Regions from separate parts of the Niabella sp. ZPM-14 genome, predicted to be linked through region 1. Evidence: riboswitches for the same ligand, from Rfam matches in the RefSeq annotation. Region 1 holds a riboswitch; each other region holds the start of a gene.
The links. Region 1 has a riboswitch for cobalamin ahead of ACU37H_RS10875 (TonB-dependent receptor plug domain-containing protein). Riboswitches for the same ligand answer to the same signal wherever they lie in the genome.
Positions count from the first base shown of each region.

Region 2: another riboswitch for cobalamin. It lies ahead of ACU37H_RS08530 (TonB-dependent receptor plug domain-containing protein); the one in region 1 lies ahead of ACU37H_RS10875 (TonB-dependent receptor plug domain-containing protein).
Region 3: another riboswitch for cobalamin. It lies ahead of metE (5-methyltetrahydropteroyltriglutamate--homocysteine S-methyltransferase); the one in region 1 lies ahead of ACU37H_RS10875 (TonB-dependent receptor plug domain-containing protein).

Region 1 covers NZ_CM181148.1:2,576,097-2,579,705, forward strand. Annotated here, with positions in the region: gene dnaN (DNA polymerase III subunit beta) at 1-912, shown strand, start outside; gene ACU37H_RS10870 (TPM domain-containing protein) at 939-1,535, shown strand; cobalamin riboswitch at 1,966-2,168, shown strand; gene ACU37H_RS10875 (TonB-dependent receptor plug domain-containing protein) at 2,272-3,609, shown strand, end outside.
Region 2 covers NZ_CM181148.1:1,998,262-2,001,870, forward strand. Annotated here, with positions in the region: gene ACU37H_RS08530 (TonB-dependent receptor plug domain-containing protein) at 1-1,579, opposite strand, end outside; cobalamin riboswitch at 1,666-1,870, opposite strand; gene ACU37H_RS08535 (sulfite exporter TauE/SafE family protein) at 1,960-2,757, opposite strand; gene ACU37H_RS08540 (APC family permease) at 2,899-3,609, shown strand, end outside.
Region 3 covers NZ_CM181148.1:953,925-957,533, forward strand. Annotated here, with positions in the region: gene metE (5-methyltetrahydropteroyltriglutamate--homocysteine S-methyltransferase) at 1-1,641, opposite strand, end outside; cobalamin riboswitch at 1,810-2,000, opposite strand; gene ACU37H_RS03990 (LOG family protein) at 2,145-2,702, opposite strand; gene ACU37H_RS03995 (sodium:solute symporter) at 2,792-3,609, shown strand, end outside.

The DNA of each region.
Region 1 (3,609 bases):
ATACCCGGTAAGATCCTCATCGACTCCCTTAAAAATATTCCTGATCAGCCGTTGACATTTAATATCGATAAAAACTTCGGCGTTGAGATCACCAGCGATAGCGGAAAGTATAAAGTGATGGGCGAAAATCCCGACAATTTTCCGAAAGAGCCGGCTGCCGATGATACCACTTCTTTCACCATGACCTCTTCGGCATTGGTGACGGCCATCAACAAAACCTTGTTTGCTACCAGCACCGATGACCTGCGTCCGGCCATGACCGGCGTGTTCTTCGAGTTGGATAAAAACGGCATCCAATTCGTGGCAACAGATGCGCACCGTTTGGTTCGTTATAAAAGAAAAGATGCAGAAGCTACCGGTGGCGACAATTTTATTGTTCCCCGCAAGCCACTCAACTTATTAAAATCAGCACTGCCTGACAACGAAGATGAGATCACGCTGAATTATAACAGCAATCACTTTTTCGTGACACATGGCACCACCCGTCTCAGCTGTCGCCTGATCGATGCGCGGTTCCCGGATTATAAAGTGGTGATCCCATCGGAAAATCCGTACAGGCTTACCGTAAACAGGCAGGAGTTTCTGGGTGCATTACGCCGTGTAAGCGTATTTAGTAATAAGAGCACTTACCAGGTGGCACTAGACATCAGCGGTAGCGAACTGCAACTGGCGGCCCAGGATGTTGATTTCAGCTTCGAAGGTAACGAGCGCATGAAATGTCAGTACAATGGAGAAGATCTGCAAATCGCCTTCAACGCCAAGTTCCTCATCGAGATGCTGAACAGCACGCACAGTGAGGAGGTATATCTCGAACTGAGCACGCCCACCAAAGCAGGCCTTATTAAACCGGTAGACCAGGATGAAAATGAAGAGTTGCTGATGCTGGTAATGCCGCTTATGCTGAACCAATAATCGTTATTTACCCAACAAAAGTTGTTATGGCATCTTCGTTGCGTCGCAGTACGTTCATCGTCCCGATTCTGTCTGTATTGCTGGGTGCTGCCCTGTTACCATCCTGCGGAAGTTCCGGGAAGTCAACCGGAGCGCCAGCTCCATCCGTCCCGGCTAAGCAAGAGGCGAAAGTCGTGTTCCCATCTCAAACGACAGCCACACCCGCCGATATAAATTATGTGTACGACTACGAAGCGTTGTTCACGCCGGCGCAGGAAAAAAAGCTGGATTCATTGCTCCGCAATTTTGAAAAGAGCAACCTGATCCCTATTAAAATAACCACGGTTAAAGACCCGTCTATAACCGCTGACCGCTTCCAGGAGGCCAACAAAGCTGCATTAGCAGAATGGGCAGCTGTACACGGCAAAAGCGATAAATGCATTTCCATCAGCATCAGCAAAAACCTAAGCCGCGTGTCAGTTGATTATGGTGCTTTTGTCGCCCGGCTGTTGAGCGAAGCCGAAACATCCGGCATTATTGAAACACAGTTCCGCCCCGCATTTCAGAAAAATCGTTATTTCGATGGCACTTTAGACGGCGTTACATCGATCATGAATACGATCCGGAAAAACATTAAATTTTAAGAAGACAGGCACGAGCCATCCCTCGTTATTTTTGTTGCGTTCATTGAACGCTGTTACATCCCCAAAAGCCTGCGTCGGTAATCCAATATGTTATTGTTTCTTTCCAACAATAACAGGAAGAGTTAGAAGGCACTGAAGCACGGCCATATTGATTACAGATAACAACGAACCTACGGTTCTCCCCCATTCAGCGGATTGCTCTGGGCGCGGATGCTTAAACGCATTCCAATGTCCACACATTATTGGAGATCTCCTTTGCGCGAAAAATTTTTATTCCGCGAGGCGTAGTTATTCTTTAGCATGATTAAAGCCTGGTTAAAAGAAGGGTTATTCAGCAATACAACACCGCATCAATCCGCCTGAATGCGCGTCATCTCTGTGTTGTGGCATTCTTTTCTCTATTTAATCGTCTCCATTTCTTCACGAACACTTACCTTTGCGCCGCATTGGTTCAACACGTCCTTCCCGGACGCGGTTGATTAAAAGGGAATCAGGTGCAAATCCTGAACAGACCCGCTACTGTAAGTTCTGATCAATGCTTTGACACATCTTAGCCACTGTCCGCCCCCGCGGATGGGAAGGCCGCTCAAAGTGAGAACAAGTCAGGAGACCTGCCAAAGCAGCTATCTTTTAAGCTTTCGTGGACTGAAGCTTGAATGCAAAAAATGCTTTTAGTAGCAAACTATTTGTTTTCAATTGTTCGCAAAGCTGTTTGATTCTTTTAATCAAATAGTTAATGCAGTATGGTGTAGCGCGCCTTTGGCGGTGCGGGATTTTGTTGTCGTTATTATGTTGTGCAGGCAAGACGCTTGCGCAATCGGCCGACTCTTTGTGGGTAAAGGAACTGGAGCGGGTGGAGGTGAACAGTAGTAGAAAGAGGTTCATGTCTGCATCCGTCACGCCCGTGCAATCCTTATCCGGCACGGCTTTGCAGCGGCTCAATGCTTTTTCTGTTGCTGATGCAATCCGTTATTTCTCCGGCGTACAGTTAAAGGATTACGGCGGTATCGGTGGTTTAAAAACCATCAACGTGCGCAGCATGGGCACGCAACATGTCGGCGTATTCCTGGATGGTATCCCTGTGGGAAACGCACAAAACGGAACGGTGGATCTTGGTAAATATTCTTTGGATAATATCGAAGCCATCGAACTGTACAATGGCCAACGTCCGGAACTACTCCAACCCGCAAAGGCCCTGTTTGCCTCCACCGGTTTATATCTTCAGACGGCCCGGCCCGGCCTCGATGCGGCCCACTCTAAAAAGATTCGTGCTACCTTTAAAACCGGGTCTTTCGGATTGGCCAACCCATCTCTATTATGGCAGCAAAGGTTTAAACAAGATCTTGCTTTGTCAGCAAATGTGGAAGTCGTAACAGCGCATGGTAAATATAAGTTTCGCAAACACGAAGCTTTGTTTGACACGACGGCGATCCGTCAGAATGCAGATATAACGGCCCTTAGAGCAGAGGCCACCCTATTCAAAACTTTTCGTCAATCTGGAGAAGCTTTTATCAAAGCCTATTACTATCAATCCGACAGGGGGCTGCCAGGCGCCGTTGTCGAAAACAGGTTTTACAATCCGCAGCGATTGGGTGACCGCAATTGGTTTTTACATGGGTCCTATAAAACAATCGTTTCCGAAAAATACCAGCAGCTCTTTCATATCAAATACACGAGCGACGAGACCCGGTATGCCGATCCTGATTATATCACAACGACCGGGCCGCTAAACAATGTCTATCAGCAACGGGAATTATATGCATCACTGGCACAGCAATACCAACCCTATCCCTGGTGGCAAACCGCCCTGTCTGCAGATATCTCCTACCATACGCTGGAAGCAAACCTCTACCGTTTTGCTTATCCACGGCGGTACTCTTACCTCGGTTCTTTCAATAATCATTTCAAGTGGAAGCGCATGTGGGTACAGGCAGCATTGTTGTATGGCTATTTTGATGATAGGGTTAAATATTTTGAAGGGGCCTCCGACCGGAGCGTGCTGTCTCCAACATTTGCCGCTTCCTGGCAACCGCCAGGCACGAAAGATGTGACCATCCGTGGTTTTTATAAGGAA
Region 2 (3,609 bases), 580 kb from region 1:
GTTTCGGCCTTTTGAACAGATTGTTATAGGTGGTATCGCCCGCCGCTGAAGCAGTCGTTACTTTTCCTTCCGTAAAGGTATAAAACAGCTTCAGCCGGATATCATCAGTGAGACGCCATGCAGATTCCACTTCCAGGCCATGATCCTTTTGACGATTGTAATTAACATATCCCTGGCTTTGATAGGTGATGATATTTTTGGTATTGCGCGCAAATCCGACTACCCGGATATCCAGTTTTTCGTCAAGTGTGGTGTATTGCACTCCTCCGTCCAGGGTACGGGAGGTTTCCGGCTGAAGATCGGGGTTGGCGCCAAAAGCACCATACAGCTCTGATAAGGCAGGCGCTCTGAAGGCCGTTCCGTAGTTGATAAAGAGCTTGATCTGCCGGTTGATGGAATAGGATGGGCTGAAAGAATACGTGAAGTTGTTGCCATACCGGGAATGGTGATTCCAACGCGCTCCGGCTTCTATGTTCAGCCCCTTCCAGTTGCGGAGGAAAAGAGAAAGATAAGGGCTGATCATTTGCGTGCTGGTGTCAGCAGTTTCCGGATTAGGATTTTGCATTGTGATGTCATCATACCTGATGCCTGCTAATGTCTGGAAATGCGGATGCCAGTCGATGTTGCTGAACAGCTCCGCAGTTTTCTTATTACCTTTATAAGACTTGACGAATCCTTCAGGATACTGCCGTTCCACGTCATCAAAAGAAAATATCCCGTTTATACTGGCTTTGTCAAAGCGATACCGCGCCTGCGTTCCGGCTGAAAGCAATTCGGATAAAAACCGGTTTTGACCGCCCACAAAAGCATCGTTGGCAAAACTACTTTTAAAATAAGCGTAGCGGAAGAAGGGCTGCACATGGAACCGATCGGTCACTGCGCCATCGATATCCAAGCTGACAGCGTTTCTCAGCATGCCATTTCTCGGGAAGTCCTGTGTTCCCAACGTATCTTTTGCTTCTGCAATGCCTCCCGTTTCATCGTGCATGAAAGATATATTGTAAGAAGATTTGTCAACGCTTCCGCTGAGGCCTGCATGCGCCTTCAATGTGTTATAGCGCCCGTAGCTTAGTCCGCCATACAGGTTTGCCGGCTTGCCCGCGCCTTTTTTCGTAATGATATTGATCACACCGGCCAGCGCGTCTGTTCCATACAGCGTGCTCTGGGCGCCTTTTAATACTTCTATTCTTTCGATTGCATCCACCGGAAACATTCTCAGATCGTAGGCACCACCCACGCCGGTAGGATCATTGACCGGTACTCCGTTGACGAGGATGACGGTGTAGGCATTGGACGCGCCACGCAGGTAGACGCTCTTATCCTTACCTGGATTGGTGTTAGCCCCGTTGATGATCAGGCCTGCCTGTTCGTTGAGCAACTGCGCCAGGTCTTTTCCGCCGGCCTTCTCGAGTTGTGCACTGGTAATGATGGTTACCACCTTGCCTGTTTCGCTGACATCTTTGGGAAACCGGGTTGCCGTTACGGTCACTTTTTCTAATTGCTCATCAGCAGTTGTGTTTTGCGCTTCAACGAAGCCATAAGCCATTAAGGCGGTCATGGCCAGAATACATTTTTTCACTTTGACTGTTTTTGGTGATGGCAGGGAGAACGGGGAAGTATATAACGCACGGCGGTTACATCTTCACACTTTTCACCCGAAAGCCTGAATAATAGTTGATGTTGGCAGGTCTTCTGGCTCAGGGTTTACTTTGATGCCTTCCCGCCTGCGGAGTGCAGGCAGTGGCTCGTCTCAAAGCTGCTCTTCCATGAAGAGGCCCTTTACAGCTACGGGGATAGCGCCGGTCTTTCACCGGACTTCCCTTTTAATCCGCTGCCCGGTGGCAGCGAAACCAAAATCGCCGCAAAAGTAGTGAAATATGCCCATGTTGAATGATTGGACCTCAGAGGTTTTTGACACCTGCGAGGTTCGACAATGATTACCGCGCGTGGGGCGTGCTTTTATTTTACCAGCCCGGTCACTTCATGAAAAATAATGTAGAGACCCATGAGCAACACAAACCAGCCAAATCCCCGCTTTAACGTTGCGCCGTCCAGGTTGCGGCCAACAAAAGCGCCGAGCAGGATCCCGGCGACGGATATGGCAGTTATTTTCAACAGCAAGCTCCAGTCCATTTGATGATGCGTGACGTCGTCTGCAAAACCGATGAGACTATTGATGGTAATGATCACGAGCGAAGTCCCGATAGCGGTCTTTACAGGCAATCGCAATAAAATCACCAGGGCAGGGATCAGCAAAAATCCGCCCCCGGCGCCCAGCAAGCCAGTCACCAGGCCCACGCCCGCTCCATAACCTGCAATCCTGAACAGTCCTGCAGGTTTTAGAGGCTGAGCCGCTGCTTTGAGAGCACTGTCTTTGATCATGGAAAAGGAAGAACCGATCATCAGGACGGAGAAAAGTATCATGGTGAGAAATGAAACCGGAACCACCGTCCCCAGGATCACCAGCTCGCGCGGCAGATGTGGTATCACATAGTGCCGGATACAAAACACGGTGACGACCGATATCATTCCAAATACCACTACCGTTTTAAAATCGACCTGCTTCCGGACGAGGCTATGAAAAGAGCCGACGAGACTGGTAACGCCGACAATAAAAAGAGAATAAGAAGTGGCCAACACCGGAGCGACACCAAACAAATACACCAAAATGGGCACGGTCAAAATTGAGCCTCCTCCTCCGATAAGTCCAAGAGATAAACCAATGAGCAAAGCAGCCATGTATCCAACAATCTCCATAATCTGAATTGATGCAACGGTGCAAATATCTCATAAAATCCGAAAGCGCGCCCAACGGTCCGCTCGAGAGAAAATAAAAATGTCGCCGGTTCCCTTTCCCGTGAGGAATGCAAAGACCTTTTTCTTTATCTTCCAACTTGAATGAAAAAACAACTCGGACTGTTTGATCTTACCATGATCACCGTAAGCTTTGTGATCGGCATGGGCATCTTTCGCGCACCTGTCAACGTGGCTGCGGCCACTCCGGATATCACCACCTATTTTCTTTGCTGGCTCGCGGGAGGGATTGTTGCTTTTTGCGGTGCATTGACCTATGCGGAGATCGGATCGCGCATGCCCGCGACCGGTGGCTATTACAAAGTTTTTTCTTTCACTTATCATCCTTCAGTGGCATTTGCCATTAACTGTATTATTCTCGTGAGCAATGCCGCTTCCCTGGCTATGGTGGCTATTGTTGGCGGCGAATACATTGCCGGCATCCTTTTTCCTTCGGCTACCCATGTGCAAACAGTAGAAGTAGCCTTGGCGCTGACGGCGATCGTTATTTTTTATGGCGTCAACATGCTTGGATTGAAGATGAGTTCCAAAACACAGAACGTTTTAATGCTGATCAAGATCGGACTGGTCGCGCTGCTGATCGGCTCCATCTTTTTTGCGGAAGCCGCACCAGCGAGCGCTGCTGTATCCGATGCCGCCGACACGCCGTTTATGGATCATGTAAAGGCATTTGGCATCGGCCTGGTGGCCGTCAGTTTCACCTTTGGTGGTTATCAGCAAACCATCAATTTTGGAGAAGAAGTGAAAAACCCGGCGCGTACCATACCCCGAAGTATTTTTGCCGGCATCTTCATC
Region 3 (3,609 bases), 1.6 Mb from region 1:
CGGTGCGGGGCGGCTTATATCGCCATAGATGATAGGCGGCTTTACGCAGCGGCTGCCGTAACTTTGCACCCATCCGTTTTTTGAAAACACAAAGCCATTCAACTGTTCACCAAAATATTCCACCATATCATTGCGTTCAAACTCTCCATGCACCAGTACGTCAATCCCCGTTTCTTCCTGCCAGCGTATGGCTTCTGTGGTCTCCCTGGCAATTAAATGATCGTATTGTTGCTGGGTTATGATGCCCTTTTTTAATTTGGCTCTCCAGCTTCTCACTTCAGCTGTCTGAGGAAAAGAACCAATAGTGGTGGTAGGAAATAAAGGCAACCCTAATGCTGACCGCTGTTTCTCTTTTCGTACTGAAAACTTGCTCCTGCGCTGATCGTCTTTTTCAGTAATAGCGGCTACGCGATCCGCAACCTGCTTGTTATGAATTAACGCAGACGTTTTCCGGCTTTCGTTCGCGCTGGTATTCTCCGCCAGTTTTACATTTGCTGTAGCTTCATTTTCATGGTTCGCTAATTGTTTCAGGGTTACTACTTCTGCTACCTTTTGCTTAGCAAATGCAAGCCAGTTCTTGATTTCGGGAGTAAGTGTTGTGTCGTCTGTCTCCAAATCGAGATCACAGGGCACATGTAACAAAGAGCAGGACGGCGCTATCCAGATTCTGTGTGAGCCTATTTTTTCTACTGCTTTATTGATCAGCGAGAGGGATTGCTGGAAATCATTTTTCCAAATATTCCTGCCATCCACAACACCTAATGAAAGATGAGTTCTGGCGTTTATCAAACCGGTAGTCAAAACATCATCTAACTGTTCAGGGCAGCGAACCAGGTCGAGATGAATGGTTTGAACCGGAAGGTTTACAACAGTTTGAAGGTTTTCTCCATAACATCCAAAATAACTTGCCAGAATAATATGCAAATGGGGAAAACGGCTCTTAATGTCCCGGTAAGTTTTTTCAAAAACTTTTCGCTCGGACTCGCTTAGGTTTAATGAAAGACAAGGTTCGTCAAATTGAATATAGTGGGCATCGACATCATCCAGCTTACTGATAAGCTCCAGGTAAACGGGCAATAACTTCCGGATCAATTCGAGCCGGTGAAACCCCTCTTCTTTTTCTTTGCCTAACATCAAATAAGATACAGGCCCCAGCAGAACAGGCTTTGCGTTGATGCCACTTTTCTTTGCTTCCAAAAACTCATGTACCACTTTTGTGTTGTACAAACTGAATGACTGGTTGGCGGTAAATTCAGGAACCAGGTAATGATAATTGGTATCAAACCATTTGGTCATTTCCATTGCGGTTACATCGTGCCCATCCTGCTGATATCCTCTTGCCATTGCAAAAAGCAGGTCAATGTCGGGCAATTGTTTTGCTTTCATTAGCTCATGATACCTTTCAGGAATAGCGCCTACCATAAGGGAGGTATCCAGCACCTGGTCATAAAAAGAAAAATCATTGCAGGGAATCAGATCGACACCGGCTTCCTGTTGCAACTGCCAGTTTTGATGGCGGATCATCTTTCCTGCTTCCAATAGTTGTTGCACGGGGATTGTGCCTGCCCAGTATTGTTCGCAGGCTTTCTTGAGTTCACGCCGGCTACCAATCCGCGGATAGCCTAAGTTGTGTGTACGCATTTTTTGCTTTTAAGATGATAAAATCAGTTAAAAGCTCTTTGGCTCAACTTCAGCAAATACTTGAATGGATAAAGAGAATGTAAGGTATGTACATAGCTATTCCGGCAGGGCACACTACTCCCCGAAATAAAAATGCATCACTGACGGTCTGCTTCATTCCACGAAAGCATTGTCAATACAGTAAAGGCAGGTCTCCTGGCTTATAACATTTTCACCGTCCTTCCCACCCCGAAGGCATTGGGGCAGTGGACAACAACGGGTGAAAACTATTCGTTATTTACAGTTGCGGGACAGCTTGTGATTTACACACAATTCCCTATTAATCTACGTTAAGTAAAACCTTTTCCGTCTGATAAAGAAATAAAGTAAAGAACTTGGGGCGCAAAGGTAATGATAAAAAGGGCAGTAAGCTTTTAATCCTTTATCACGGCTGCATGCCATTTTTAGAGGGTGACGCTTTTTTACGGCAATGTATACAGGGAACTCAATATGAAAGAAAAGCCTTATGTATTCTTTATAACAAATTCAGGCAGCTGCACAAGCGCTTCAACGTTGGATACGACGGTTAATTTATGTAATGGATTTTCATACAAAAAGCCGTTGTGCAACATGGTTTCGATATGGGCCAGCAAGTGATCGTAAAACCCGTTGAGGTTAATAATATATATGGGTTTGTCGTGTATGGACAGGTTGTTCCAGGTGATCATTTCGAACAGTTCGTCCAGCGTACCGTAGCCGCCCGGTAAAATAACGGCCGCATCGCACAGCTCATACATTTTCCGTTTGCGGATATGCATATCGCCGACCACCAATAGTTCGGTGATCGTTTTGTGAGATCGCTCGCGGGCATCCAGTATCTCAGGGATCACGCCGGTAACACTACCACCGTTGTGCATCACCGCATTGGCCACGTCGCCCATCAGTCCTACATTTCCACCGCCATACACCAGCCGGATCCCTTTAGATGCCATCCACGCGCCTAAAGCCGTGGCCTGACGGGAAAAGACCTCATCACGCCCCTCTTTCGAACCACAAAACACTGCCAGCGATTTTATTACCATGACTGTAAATTTTCTTTACAAAAGAGCAGCATTTTTCCCTATCTTCAAAAATTAGTTTACCGAAACCAGTTCATTCATAAAAATTTAATATGTCCGCAGGGTTCCTATTTTCTATTGTCATTGCTTATTTTGTTTTATTGCTTGTAGTTGCGTGGAAAACCAGTAAGAATAGTAATAATGAATCATTTTTCATCGGCAACCGGAGCAGTAACTGGATGTTGGTGGCTTTCGGGATGATCGGCACCTCGTTGAGCGGCGTTACGTTTGTGAGTGTGCCGGGCGCTGTGGGCGCCGATGCTTTTGGCTATATGCAGATCACCCTGGGTTATATGATCGGATACCTGATCATAGCCTTTGTCTTGCTCCCCCTCTATTACCGGCTTCAGCTGACGTCCATCTATGGCTACCTGAAGACGAGAATGGGCATGCTTTCTTATAAAACCGGCGCCTGGTTCTTTATCATCAGCCGGCTGTTGGGCGCTACTGCCCGGCTGTACCTGGTGGTAAATATCCTGCAGGCCACGATCCTTGATAGCTTTGGCATTCCGTTCTGGATATCGACCCTGATCATACTGGTCATGATCATACTATACACATTTGAGGGCGGTGTAAAAACCATCGTCTGGACCGATACTTTGCAAACATCGGGTATGCTGCTCGGCCTGATCATCTGTACCATTTACCTGTTGCAACACATGGATATGAATATCACGGAAAGCCTGGATGCCATGCGCAGCGCCGGCCTGTCGCGGATATTTGGTACGGATGTTAATTCCAAATCGTATTTCGTCAAACAAATACTTGCAGGCGCTTTCATCTCATTGAGCATGACGGGGATCGACCAGGAAATGATGCAGAAAAGCATTTCAGTAAGCCGCCTCAAGGACTCGCAAAAGAATATGGTGTC